DNA from 3 places in the Xenorhabdus sp. TS4 genome. Region 1 is predicted to be linked to each of the others. Evidence: predicted binding sites of a transcription regulator. Region 1 holds the regulator's gene; each other region holds the start of a gene.
What was found. Region 1 encodes LexA, which represses DNA repair genes until DNA is damaged. Its sites were predicted from a motif close to TNCTGTATGTACATACAGNA; they were not measured.
Positions count from the first base shown of each region.

Region 2: Xets_RS07680 (DNA translocase FtsK 4TM domain-containing protein) is a predicted target of LexA. The motif match lies at 2,719-2,738, and genes of this name have one in related genera.
Region 3: sulA (SOS-induced cell division inhibitor SulA) is a predicted target of LexA. The motif match lies at 2,642-2,661, and genes of this name have one in related genera.

Region 1 covers NZ_NKHQ01000004.1:6,772-11,069, reverse strand. The annotation lists gene zur (zinc uptake transcriptional repressor Zur) at 288-800, shown strand; gene lexA (transcriptional repressor LexA) at 950-1,564, opposite strand; gene Xets_RS03350 (diacylglycerol kinase) at 1,683-2,054, opposite strand; gene plsB (glycerol-3-phosphate 1-O-acyltransferase PlsB) at 2,191-4,298, shown strand, end outside.
Region 2 covers NZ_NKHQ01000011.1:214,470-218,767, forward strand. The annotation lists gene cydD (cysteine/glutathione ABC transporter permease/ATP-binding protein CydD) at 1-260, opposite strand, end outside; gene trxB (thioredoxin-disulfide reductase) at 364-1,323, opposite strand; gene lrp (leucine-responsive transcriptional regulator Lrp) at 2,175-2,669, shown strand; gene Xets_RS07680 (DNA translocase FtsK 4TM domain-containing protein) at 2,802-4,298, shown strand, end outside.
Region 3 covers NZ_NKHQ01000011.1:285,288-289,585, reverse strand. The annotation lists gene Xets_RS07940 (hypothetical protein) at 1-1,098, shown strand, start outside; gene Xets_RS07935 (nucleoside 2-deoxyribosyltransferase) at 1,239-1,766, shown strand; gene Xets_RS07930 (TfoX/Sxy family DNA transformation protein) at 1,816-2,439, opposite strand; gene sulA (SOS-induced cell division inhibitor SulA) at 2,681-3,253, shown strand; gene ompA (porin OmpA) at 3,610-4,298, shown strand, end outside.

The sequences.
Region 1 (4,298 bases):
AACATATAATTTTAATTTTCAATATAATTATCCAGATAAATTAACTTAAACCCTCAGATATTATCCAATATTTTCAGTTTTATTTTCTCCGTTTTTCAGCCCATTTTATTGTTCTTATCCACGGATTAATTTTATTTTCAAGTATCCCATCATGACAAGTTAACCACTTTTCTTCACAGGTATGTTACACATCAGACGAGAACTGAACATCATATCGATCCCACTCTCAGGTTAAAAAACATGATAACATTAAAGTCATTAGCATCGTGTTAGGTGTGAGAGGTGTAATGAAAACTATCAATCAAAAAAAGTTACTGGCACAGGCTGAAACAATCTGCCTGTCAAGAGGGGTTCGTTTGACACCTCAACGCCTTGAAATTCTTCGTTTAATCACTGAACAGCCTAGCGCGATAAGCGCTTATGATTTGCTGGATTTATTGCGTGAAGTCGAGCCACAAGCCAAGCCTCCAACCGTTTATCGTGGATTGGAGTTTCTGCTTGAACAAGGTTTTATTCACAAAATAGAATCTACAAATAGCTATGTGCTTTGCCATCATTTTGAAGAGCCATACCATACTTCGGCAATGTTTATCTGTGAATTTTGTGGTTCAGTAACCGAAAAGGATGCAAAGGATATTGAATCAGCTATTCAACAGTTAGCGCAAGGTACGGGATTTCATTTGCGAAATAGCGTGATAGAAGTGCATGGCATGTGTTCTTCCTGCCATGAGATTGAATCCTGTACAGAGCGCGATATATGCCAGCACAATCATTCGGTTGAAGAAAATAAAAAGAAATAAGAAAAAACACTCGAAGCCAAATTGGGCAATGAGGCGGTCATAGCTAATATAATCTTATATTTTTCAAGTTCCCGTTAAACTTAAGTTTAACGGGTTCTGGGAAAAATGACCGCCCCAGAATGGCAAACTGCAATTATCCGCCTTTACAATCAGAACCAGTCCCCGCTACGAATAACGCCGACTGCCAATCCTTCAATAGTGAAATTCTGCTCGCTCAAATCAACAACAATGGGTTTAAATTCCGGATTTTCAGCAATCAGTTCAATTTTATTTCCTGTTTGTTTGAAGCGTTTTACTGTGACTTCATCTTCAATGCGCGCCACAATGACTTGCCCATTATGAACATCCTGTGTTTTATGTACAGCCAGTAAATCTCCGTCCATAATCCCAATGTCTTTCATGGACATCCCACTGACACGTAACAGAAAGTCAGCGCTTGGTTTGAATAATTCAGGATCAACCTTATAGTGACTTTCGATGTGTTCCTGAGCCAGTAGTGGTTCCCCAGCAGCAACACGACCGATCAACGGCAATCCTGCCCCTTCATCTTCTTCAAGCAGCAAACGGATACCTCTGGACGCACCAGAGATAATCTCTATCACCCCTTTACGCGCAAGTGCCTTTAAATGCTCTTCTGCTGCGTTAGGTGAACGAAAACCAAGTCGCGCTGCAATTTCAGCACGTGTTGGTGGCATACCCGTTTGCGAAATATGATCACGCACCAAGTCATAGACTTGCTGCTGCCTGGCAGTTAATGCTTTCATTTCGCCCCCTGTTTGTTTATACAGTCAGACTGTGAGTATATACAGGTAAAGTCGAATTGGGAACCTGTCAGCATGTAAAAGCAGCTAAATAACGTATCTGATGAAAACACACACTACCTCAGTGCATAAAATGCGACCAAAAGATCATTCCCCAAATAAACAACGCCAAAAGTATGGTAAGCAACACAGCTGCAGACCCCATATCTTTCGCTCGACCTGATAATTCATGATATTCACTACCGACGCGATCCACGACTGCTTCTATGGCACTATTGAGGATTTCGACAATGACCACCAGCATAACAGAGCCAATCAGGAGGAGTCTCTCATGTAAGCCAAAATCTAAAGAAAATGCAATAATGATCGCAAGTATGGCAGCAATTGCTTCCTGCCGAAATGCCGCTTCATTTTGCCATGCAGCCTTGATTCCTTTCACCGAATACCCAGCCGCTTTAATGATACGGCTTAAACCTGTTGATTGATTTGCCATAAAAATTTCTTTAATGAACTTCATGATTGTATGGATATATAACTTTTAGCTCTTATTATTGTCTTATTTACACAGATCTCAAAACTTGTTTCTGGTATCCTTGCGATGCATTGCTAACAAGAGGCTTAAAGCAGTTATGTCAGGTTGGCGTAAAATATATTATAAGTTATTGAATTTACCACTAAAATTATTAGTAAAAAGTAAACTAATCCCTACGGATCCTATTGCAGAACTGCGTCTTGATACGACTCGGCCTATTTTGTATATACTGCCGTATCGATCAAAAACAGACTTATTGACTCTACGTCAACAATGTCTGGCGCAAGATCTGCCCGATCCGTTGAACCCTTTGGAAATTGGTGATACACAGCTTCCCAGTTGTGTCTTTATCGATAATGGTCCACGTGTGTTCCGTTGTTATGCGCCAAAACATGAATCTGTGAGAATTTTCCACTCTTATCTGGACTTGCATCACAATAATCCCGATCTGGATATCCAGATGGTGCCCGTTTCCGTCATGTTTGGCCGTTCCCCAGGACGCGAAGGGCAAGAAGGGCATACAACCCCACAATTACGCTTGCTAAATGGCGTGCAGAAGTTTTTTGCGATCTTATGGCTTGGACGGGATAGTTTTGTCCGTTTCTCCACACCTGTGTCTTTACGCCGTATGGCCGACGAGCATGGTACAGATAATATCATCGCCAATAAACTCGCCCGTGTGGCTCGGATGCACTATTCCCGCCAGCGTCTTGCGGCGGTTGGGCCTCGTTTGCCTGCCAGACAGGATCTGTTCAACAAGTTACTGACATCAAAAGCAATAGAAAAAGCGATTGCTGATGAAGCCCGTAGCAAGAAAATCTCTCCCGAAAAGGCAAAGCAGAACGCCATCAATATGTTGGAAGAGATTGCTGCAAATTTCTCCTATGAAACCGTACGCTTGACCGATCGGGTTTTAAGTTGGACCTGGAACCGTTTGTATCAAGGCATCAATGTTCATAACGCCGAACGAGTTCGCCAGTTGGCACAGGATGGTCATGAACTGGTTTATGTTCCATGCCATCGCAGCCATATGGACTATCTTCTGCTCTCTTATGTGCTCTATCACCAAGGGCTGGTTCCACCACACATTGCTGCGGGCATTAACCTGAATTTCTGGCCTGCTGGTCCGATATTCCGTCGTCTTGGTGCGTTCTTTATCCGCCGTACGTTTAAAGGCAATAAGCTCTATTCAACCATCTTTCGTGAATACCTCGGTGAGTTGTTTACCCGCGGTTATTCGGTTGAATACTTTGTCGAAGGAGGACGCTCCCGTACTGGTCGTTTGCTTGATCCCAAAACGGGGACGCTCTCCATGACCTTGCAAGCTATGCTGCGGGGAGAATCTCGTCCAATCACGATTGTGCCGATCTATATCGGTTATGAACATGTGATGGAAGTGGCAACATATGCCAAAGAGCTGCGCGGTGCAACCAAGGAAAAAGAAGGCTTTTTCCAGATGGTTCGAGGGTTGCGCAAATTACGTAATCTGGGACAAGGTTACGTGAATTTTGGTGAACCGATCCCGTTGACACAATACCTGAATCAGCATGTACCAGAGTGGCGTGATTCCATTGATCCAATAGAATCTCAGCGTCCAACATGGCTGACGCCAACAGTCAGTAAACTGGCTGACAATATTATGGTCAATATCAATAATGCTGCCGCCGCTAATGCTATTAATTTATGCACTACAGCATTGTTGTCATCACGTCAGCGAGCACTTACTCGTGAACAACTTATTGAGCAGTTGGATTGCTATCTGCAATTACTGCGTAATGTGCCTTACACTGACGATATCACAGTGCCAAACCAAACCGCAGAAGAGTTGTTAGATCATGCTCTTATGATGAATAAGTTTGAAGTCGAGAAAGATAGTCTGGGAGATATTATTATCCTGCCACGTGAAAGCGCGGTATTGATGACTTATTATCGTAATAATATCCAGCACTTATTGATCCTGCCATCCCTGATTACCAGTATTATTATGCATCACCGCCGCATTAGTCGCAGTGAATTGCTCAGACAGGTAGCGTTGATTTATCCGCTGATCAAGCAGGAACTTTTCATGCGTTACAGCAAAGAAACACTCCCTGACGTCGTCAATACCTTGATTGATGAGCTGGCACGCCAAGGCCTTATCTGCAACAAAGAGCAAGGAATGCTGGTGCTAAATCCTGCGCGTATTCGCCCACTGCAATTGCTGGC
Region 2 (4,298 bases), on a different contig from region 1:
CCGACACGTTCCCGAACGGCATTGACAATCGCCCGTAATGTAAAAGTAACAGCCAACATTAGAAATTGGTCGATAAGGTTTTCACGGGGAACATTATCCATAATCAGGGCTTGCAGGATTGTCGCCAAGAGCCAGGCCTGGGAAATAATCAGCAATCCACTGATTAAGCCAAGTAGCATTGATAAACGAAGCCATCGACGGGCGGGGGCAGTTTGCTGTTTCAGCCATCGAACAAGTTCAGATTGTCTTGTTTTGTCCATAAGAAAAATTTCTGATTAGCGGGTGATGATACGGAATATCAAAACAAGCTGTATGTTACCTGTTAAAAAGCGCTATCGGAATAGCGCTTTGGGGAAAGATAGATTATTTGGTTGCCAGCCCGTCAAGGAAACGTTCAGCATCCAGTGCAGCCATACAGCCTGTACCAGCTGAGGTGATAGCTTGGCGATACACATGATCCATCACATCTCCAGCGGCAAAGATACCTGGAATAGAAGTCTGGGTGGCATTACCATGCAAGCCAGATTGGACTTTGATATATCCGTTTTCCAGTTCCAGTTGACCATCAAAAATGCCAGTGTTTGGACTATGGCCGATGGCGATGAAAACGCCGGTAACATCCAGTTCTTCGGTATTGTCATTTTTCGTATCACGAATGCGGATGCCAGTAACACCCATATCATCACCCAGAACTTCATCCAACGTACGATCAGTATGCAGAATAATGTTGCCGTTCTTCACTTTTTCCATCATACGGTCAATCAGGATTTTCTCTGAACGGAAAGTATCACGACGGTGAATCAAATGTACTTCAGAGGCAATGTTTGCCAAATACAGTGCTTCTTCAACGGCAGTATTGCCCCCACCGACTACAGCAACCTTTTGTTTGCGATAGAAAAATCCATCACATGTTGCACAGGCAGATACACCACGACCTTTGAAAGCCTCCTCGGAAGGCAATCCGAGATAACGGGCTGAAGCTCCTGTCGCGATGATTAAAGCATCGCAGGTATATTCCTGATCATCACCAAATAAACGGAATGGTCTGTTTGAGAAATCAACGTTCTGAATATGGTCAGAAATGATTTCTGTTTGAAATTTTTCGGCGTGTTGGAACATGCGCTCCATCAAGCCAGGGCCAGTCAGCCCTTCAGGATCTCCGGGCCAGTTCTCAACTTCAGTCGTGGTGGTTAATTGGCCGCCTTTTTCAACCCCAGTAATGAGGACCGGATTTAGATTAGCGCGGGCTGCATACACAGCAGCGGTATAACCAGCAGGACCTGAGCCAAGAATGATAAGTTTACTGTGTTTGGCTGTGCTCATGAATACCTCATTTCCATTATCGCATATTGCAGATTTGGGGATTGTAGGAGAAATAATAAGTTAAAAAAAGCGATTATCAGATAAAATATTCATGTTATTAACGATTTTACCGATAGATAGTAACTATGATGTAATCGTATTGTAAGAGACGATTGTTTAACTTTCTGAATTGAACGTCATTTATACATATGAGACATAAAACAAGCTATCGAAACGATTTACTGAAAATTTATTTGGCAGGTTGTTCTGATTTTTGTTCATTTACTTTGACAATCGGCTGTGCATTTGCGAAAACATCTGTGTAAGAGATAATTATCTCTCTTGCTAATCAATTGTTTCTATAAAATAGACAAACTAGTGTGGGTGATTTTCTCATAGAATATAAAAATTGCCGTTAAGCTGTTTCTGAAAAACCTAGTGTTTTGGGAGCTAGTATCTTGAGAGATAGTGTTCTGGGAAATGGTGTTTCTGAGAGACAATGTTCTGGTAAATCGTGTCGTATTCCTAATGGATTTCAAGTTGTAGTGCGGCGGCAAGGGAACAAAACCTCAAGCGCATAGAAACTAATATGAGTGATGAGTGGCTGATATATGAGTAACTGAGTGATTGGGGTGAGTGAGCACAGCTAACATAGCAGCAACTTGGAAAGCAAAAGGGATAATTGATCGAATTCTGGGAGATTGTGGTCTGGGAAATTGTATTCTGGGAGATTGTTTCTAGAGTTGTAGTAGTCCTTAAACCTTGGTTACAGATTAAGCGTTAACCTTTGAAGACATCTTTTCCAGCTCAAGCGCTTGAAAGAGATAGGGAAAATGTTTTAGGTGTAGGAATATTAAAGAGAGAGCAATAAGATGATAGATAATAAGAAGCGTCCAGGAAAAGATCTTGATCGTATAGATCGTAATATCCTTAACGAGTTGCAAAAAGATGGCCGTATTTCTAACGTGGAGTTATCCAAGAGAGTTGGTTTGTCACCAACACCTTGCCTGGAGCGTGTGCGTCGTTTAGAGCGTCAGGGCTTTATCTCTGGCTACACGGCTTTGTTGAATCCTCATTATTTGGATGCATCATTGCTGGTATTTGTTGAAATTACGCTGAACCGCGGTGCAGCAGATGTATTTGAACAATTCAATACTGCTGTTCAGAAACTAGAAGAAATTCAAGAATGTCATTTAGTTTCTGGTGATTTTGACTACTTGCTGAAAACACGCGTGCCAGATATGTCTGCATATCGTAAATTGCTCGGAGAAACTCTGTTACGTCTTCCTGGTGTTAATGACACCCGTACTTATGTTGTAATGGAAGAAGTGAAGCAGAGCAATCGTTTAGTGATTAAGACTCGTTAAGCTTTCATCTAAAATGTACAGATGCAAAACAGGAAAAATTTAGGTACACTCCTGTTTATGCATACAGTTTCAACGCTGAGCTATCCTCAGCGTTGTTCCGTTTAATCAACAGAAAAACCTGGAGAGTCTTTCTTGAACCAGGAATATACAGAAGACAAACGTGTTAAGTTAAAGAAGATAAGCAGTGGCCGCCGGCTTCTGGAAGCCGTTCTGTTGGTTATTGCTATCTGTGCTGTGTACTTGATGGTAGCACTTATCAGCTTCAATCCATCTGATCCCAGCTGGTCACAGACGTCATGGCATGAACCCGTCCACAATTGGGGTGGCAGTGTTGGTGCTTGGTTATCTGACACGCTATTCTCGGCATTTGGTATTCTTGCCTATGCAGTCCCGCCATTTATGTTGTTAGGTTGCTGGAATGCTTTCCGTCAGAAAGATAGGCAAGAGTACATTGATTTCTTCACACTTGCATTACGCGTCATTGGTGCTTTGGCCCTGATACTGACATCATGTGGTTTGGCTGCCCTCAATATTGATGATTTAAATGATTTTGCTGCTGGCGGAGTCATTGGGAATTTGTTCAGCAATGCGATTCTGCCTTGGTTTAACATTCTGGGGGCAACATTGGCTTTGCTTGGCATTTGGGCTGTTGGACTCACATTGTTTACAGGATGGTCATGGCTCACGATTGCAGAAAAAATTGGTGCAGTTATTCTGGATTCACTGAGTTTTGTCGTCAATCGTGGCCGCAATAATGCTGAATATGACGAAAATGATTTAGAAAATACGTTAGTTTCCGAACACTCAGCCAGTGAACAAAAACACGCGGAGCATGCAGATAAACATGAAATGGTTATATTTACTGAAACACTAGATGAAGATGATGCATTACTGACAGCTCCAACGTTAGCCGAATTAGCTAATACAGATCCAGCGTTACCGCCTGCATCAGCTTCTCCAACCGCTCCAGCATTGGATCAACCTCAGGAACAAGAACCTGCTCACTATTCTTTTGAATTGCCGGATAATGACCAATCAGGTACAAATCCACAATCCGATGACTTTTCTCAGGCTATTTCAAATCTATCCACAAACAGTTCTGCTGGCACGAATACGCATTCACAAGATGATGTCACAGAGACGTTTACTCTTCCTGCAAATGATAATGTCAATTTGAAAAATGCGGCAGCGGATATTGCCAGCTCTGCTGTTGTGACGAGAAATCCACAGGTTAAACAAGGTATTGGTCCTGAAATGCCGCGCCCTAATCCTGTTAGGATACCGACACGTCGCGAATTGTATGGTATCAAAGTGCCTTCTCACCGTTTGGCAGAACACATGCAACGGAAAGAAAAAGAGAGACAGAATGAGCTGGTTGCAGAAGCTAATGAACAGCGAATGGATGCCCAACAGCAAGACATGTTGCGTCAGCAATTCCTTGAGCAGCAACGCGAGCGCTATGGTGCTGATTTTGAGGAAAGAAACAGAGAGTCAGAGTCTCGTGAAGCAAGTACGCCGATCGATAAACAACCAACGGTAGCTGATGAGTTGACGAAAAATAGCATAGCTGGACAGACTATAGACGAACAGCCAGTAGATGAACAAAAAGCGCAGGAAGAAGCGTTGCGG
Region 3 (4,298 bases), on a different contig from region 1:
ACCACGTTAAATGTGGTGGAAAAATTAAAGCACCGGAATAAATTAACACCGGACACTAAATTTATTTTATTAGGCACACTGACTTCTTCTCAATTAGGTCAAAAATCCGGCCTATTTGATGAAATTTATGAATGTGATACCACTTCAGTTACAGAACTCTCACGCTATTCTGAGCTTATTTCTGGTGCAAGTTTGTATATCATTAATACTAACCTTAACTCGATTGATTTCGTTGTAAATTTTAATACATCAATCATCTATATCGACACGCTATTTTGGATGTGGGATAATCTTCATGTTGATCTGCACAAAATTGACAAGACATTTATTCAAGACTTTCATGGAATAGAACGCAATATTGAACGATTCCATGATAAGCTTGGTAATTATCAGGTTATTCCACCAATTCTTCACAATTCTCTGCAACAATGCATGATGGATGATCACCCTCCAGAAGGTATATTAATTACTCTTGGTGGCATTGATACAGTCTACGCTGATACAACAGATTTTTATTATCATTTCCTCGAAGAGTTATTGTCTATTCCCTATCTGCAAAATGAAACCAACATTACTATTGCAGGCGGGGGTAAAACTATCGTAAATTTGGCAGAAATATTTGCCAAAACACATCCTCATATCCATATTGGCTGTTTTTCAAGGCATGATTTCCTGCAAAAATTACACCGTGCTCGTAAGGTATTAGCCAATCCGGGTCTGACAACATTTTATGAATGTGTCGCTCTCAATAAAGATGTTTTTTTCTTACCACCACAAAACTATAGTCAACAATTACAATTAGAAGTGTATCTACAAAATTATTATAGTCATGAATACGGTTTATTATGGCAACCGGAATATGGTTATCCTGATATTCCCCCATATCTACCAGAGAAAGAAGGATTAGCATTAATTAAAAAATGCAATAACTTATTTATTAATAACCCTAAAGAAAGAAAACGTGCCATGAATAAGATAAGTCAATTTCTTGAAAAAGAAAAAAACAACACTAATTCCTGTCATGACATTTTTCAAAATAATTCAGATGATATCATTGCTGATTACATTGAAAATAGGTTCTCCAATCAAAAATTGTAATACATAACATAGCCATAAGTTAGATATAACACAACAATGAAAATGCAATTTATTCCAATAATAATTTTTTAATATCTGTATAAAAAATTATTATCATCTATTCATAAATATTAAAGCTTATTTCCATAAGAGGCGACCCTATGTCCATAATATTTTCTGATGTTAAAGTATTTGTTGGTGGCCCTATCCAACACGCATTGAAATTAAGGTTATTAGACAATAACTTACAAGTTCACATTAAATCTGCTATTCACCATCTGGAATCACTGGGTGCAGAAGTTTTTTCGGCTCATCGTACAGAGCAATTTGGCGAAACAACACACTTATTTACTCCTGAGGAAGTTTCCCAGCGGGATCGCCAATGGATGGAACAATGTGACATTTTTGTTGCCATTTTGCCTGTCTGCCCACAACAGAAACAACTAATAAGAACAGATGGCACCCATATTGAGTTAGGTTGGGCTTCCGCCTTAAAACGTCCTATCATATTAGTCACCGAAAAACCCTTTGATAACTCTGCCAGCCATCTACTAAAAGGCCTGTCTGCTATTGCTCAGGTTCATCATGTTCCCCTGAATGATTTTGAACATGATCCGGCTATATTAAGCCATACCATTCAGTATATAGTAGAAGAGAAAGTTACCCAAAAAACCTCAGCCGTCGCATGAAACCAGGAAATAGTAGGGGCTAACGCCCCTATTCACCAAATTTTACTTATTATGGATGATTATCTGAATTATGGTAAACCCATTCGCTATGCCAGCTAATTAATTCGTCACGTAATTTTTCTGGTAATACCGCAACATGACACCCTTCTATTGCGCCTGCTAATGCAAGCAATAAACTGACATTTGTTTTTTTCCTATGTTGCTGGAGTTTGAGGTAAGTCGCTTTTGCCCCCAATATTCGTAATTCTTCTACTTTAGAAATACCTACTTTCCATAATTGCCTTTCTAAAGCAATCCCTAAGTTAGGGAGATCTTTCAGCCTAAGAGGCATTTTCTGCCTATCAATTATTTCCTTGATTGTGTATTGGTAGGCTAAATTTACATATTCAAATAACTGTTTTTGATCCTGCCAAAGTAATTCATTAACACGGTAATACCGCAAAGTCACAGGTATTCCTCTTTTTGAATAAATAAATTTTTCCATTCCCCTGGCTTTAAATAGTACCTCAGCATGACTATTTCCTCGTAAATAAAGCTCTCCATCAGAACTGATAGCAAATAAAACATCATCAATTAATAATCCAATGCCGCCAAATTGAGATTTTTTCTTAAGCGTTCCCAGTGAAGATACACCATGTTGCAATTGAGCAAAACGATCCCCAGATAAAAACATTTTTTATCACTCCATGAATCACATTCCAAAGTAATGTTTAATCATGCCTTCTGTTAATAAAATAGATAACTAGAACAATTAATTAAAACCATACGCAATCTATTCCCAACTGCCAATCGTTAAGGCAGAAAAATCCTAATTTCTGTAAATTTTTGCGAAGCGCTTTGAAAAAAAGAGACTTGCTTTTAATCAAATATCGTTATACTGTATAAATGTACAGCTTATTATGGCGAGGAACATTATGAGCATCCGATCAGCATGGGAATATCTCATCGAGAAAAAAACAACAGCTACTGACACAACCGTAGACGAACATAAAACAGACAAAACAATGGTTGGGATGACCATGAAAAGAATGTCTTTTGTGAAACTACCTCAATGCACTGCACACATGATAAAAGGCATGGTCAGTGAGCTGGTTTACAACGAACACCAGCCTGTCATTAATCACATTCTTCTACCTTTATTGCACCAGTCTGGAAAAGAAAATCGATGGTTACTTTGGGTAAATCCTAATAAGAGGTTAAGTCGCCAATGGTTAATAGATGCTGGGCTTCCCTTAAATAAAGTTATCCAACTAAACCAAATTCGCCCTATTGCTTCAATTAATGCCATGGAAAAAGCGTTGGCAAGCGGTAATTATAGCGTTGTATTGGGTTGGTTACCGGAATTATCAGAATATCAATTAAATACGCTACAAATAGCGGCGCAAAAGGGTATTACTCTTGGTTTTATTATGCGACCACAAAATTTATCACATCCATTTATTGCGCAATCGAATAGGCTACAAATTTACTCTAATTATTATCATTGACTAAAATTAGGATTAATCTCAATATTTTTTATGAAAATTAAGCTACCCATTGATAATCATTATTGTTTGCAATGAAAATCAATATATTAATACTGTAATTATTGTAAACATTCGTCAAAAACATTTATGTTTTGTCAGTCGGTAATTAAATTTTTTGTGTCATGAATCACAGTGCACTTGTAACTTTTTAACTTCGTTGTAGACTTTACACAGTTTAGGGAGTTGTGCTGACCGCTCTTATATTTCAGAACACATCTTCTGATTAAAGCATGGTTACCTAACAGAACATTTTAACCAGTGGCTAACAATAAGGCTTTTAAAGCCAATTGCCTATTTGGATGATAACGAGGCGTAAAATGAAAAAGACAGCTATCGCAGTAGCAGTGGCAGTAGCAGCTTTCGCAACTGTTGCTCAAGCAGCTCCAAAGGACAACACTTGGTATACCGGCGCTAAGCTGGGTTGGTCTCAATACCATGACGCAAATTTCTACGGTAATGGTTATGATAACCGGATTGGCAACGGTTCTCCCCATAAAAACCAGTTAGGTGCGGGTGCTTATGTCGGTTATCAAGTAACCCCATACTTAGGCTTTGAACTGGGTTACGATTGGTTAGGGCGCATAGCTTATAAAGGCAGCACTGATAATGGCGCTTTCCGTGCCCAAGGCGTTCAGTTGACTACTAAACTCAGTTATCCAGTACTGGACAATCTGGATGTTTATACTCGTCTTGGTGGTATGGTATGGCGTGCAGACTCTTCTGCGACCTACAATTCCAATGCATTAGCTGGAACGGGTCCAAAAGACCAACGTAGACTGAAAAACGACGACACGGGTGTTTCTCCTCTGGCCGCGATTGGTGTCGAATACGCATTGACAAAAAACCTGGCAACCCGTCTGGACTATCAGTGGGTTAACAACATCGGTGATGCCACCACCGTTGGTGCCCGCCCAGATAACGGCCTGCTGAGTGTTGGTGTTTCTTACCGTTTCGGACAAGATGAAGCTGCGCCGATCGTTACCCCAGTAGCACCTCCAGTTGTGCC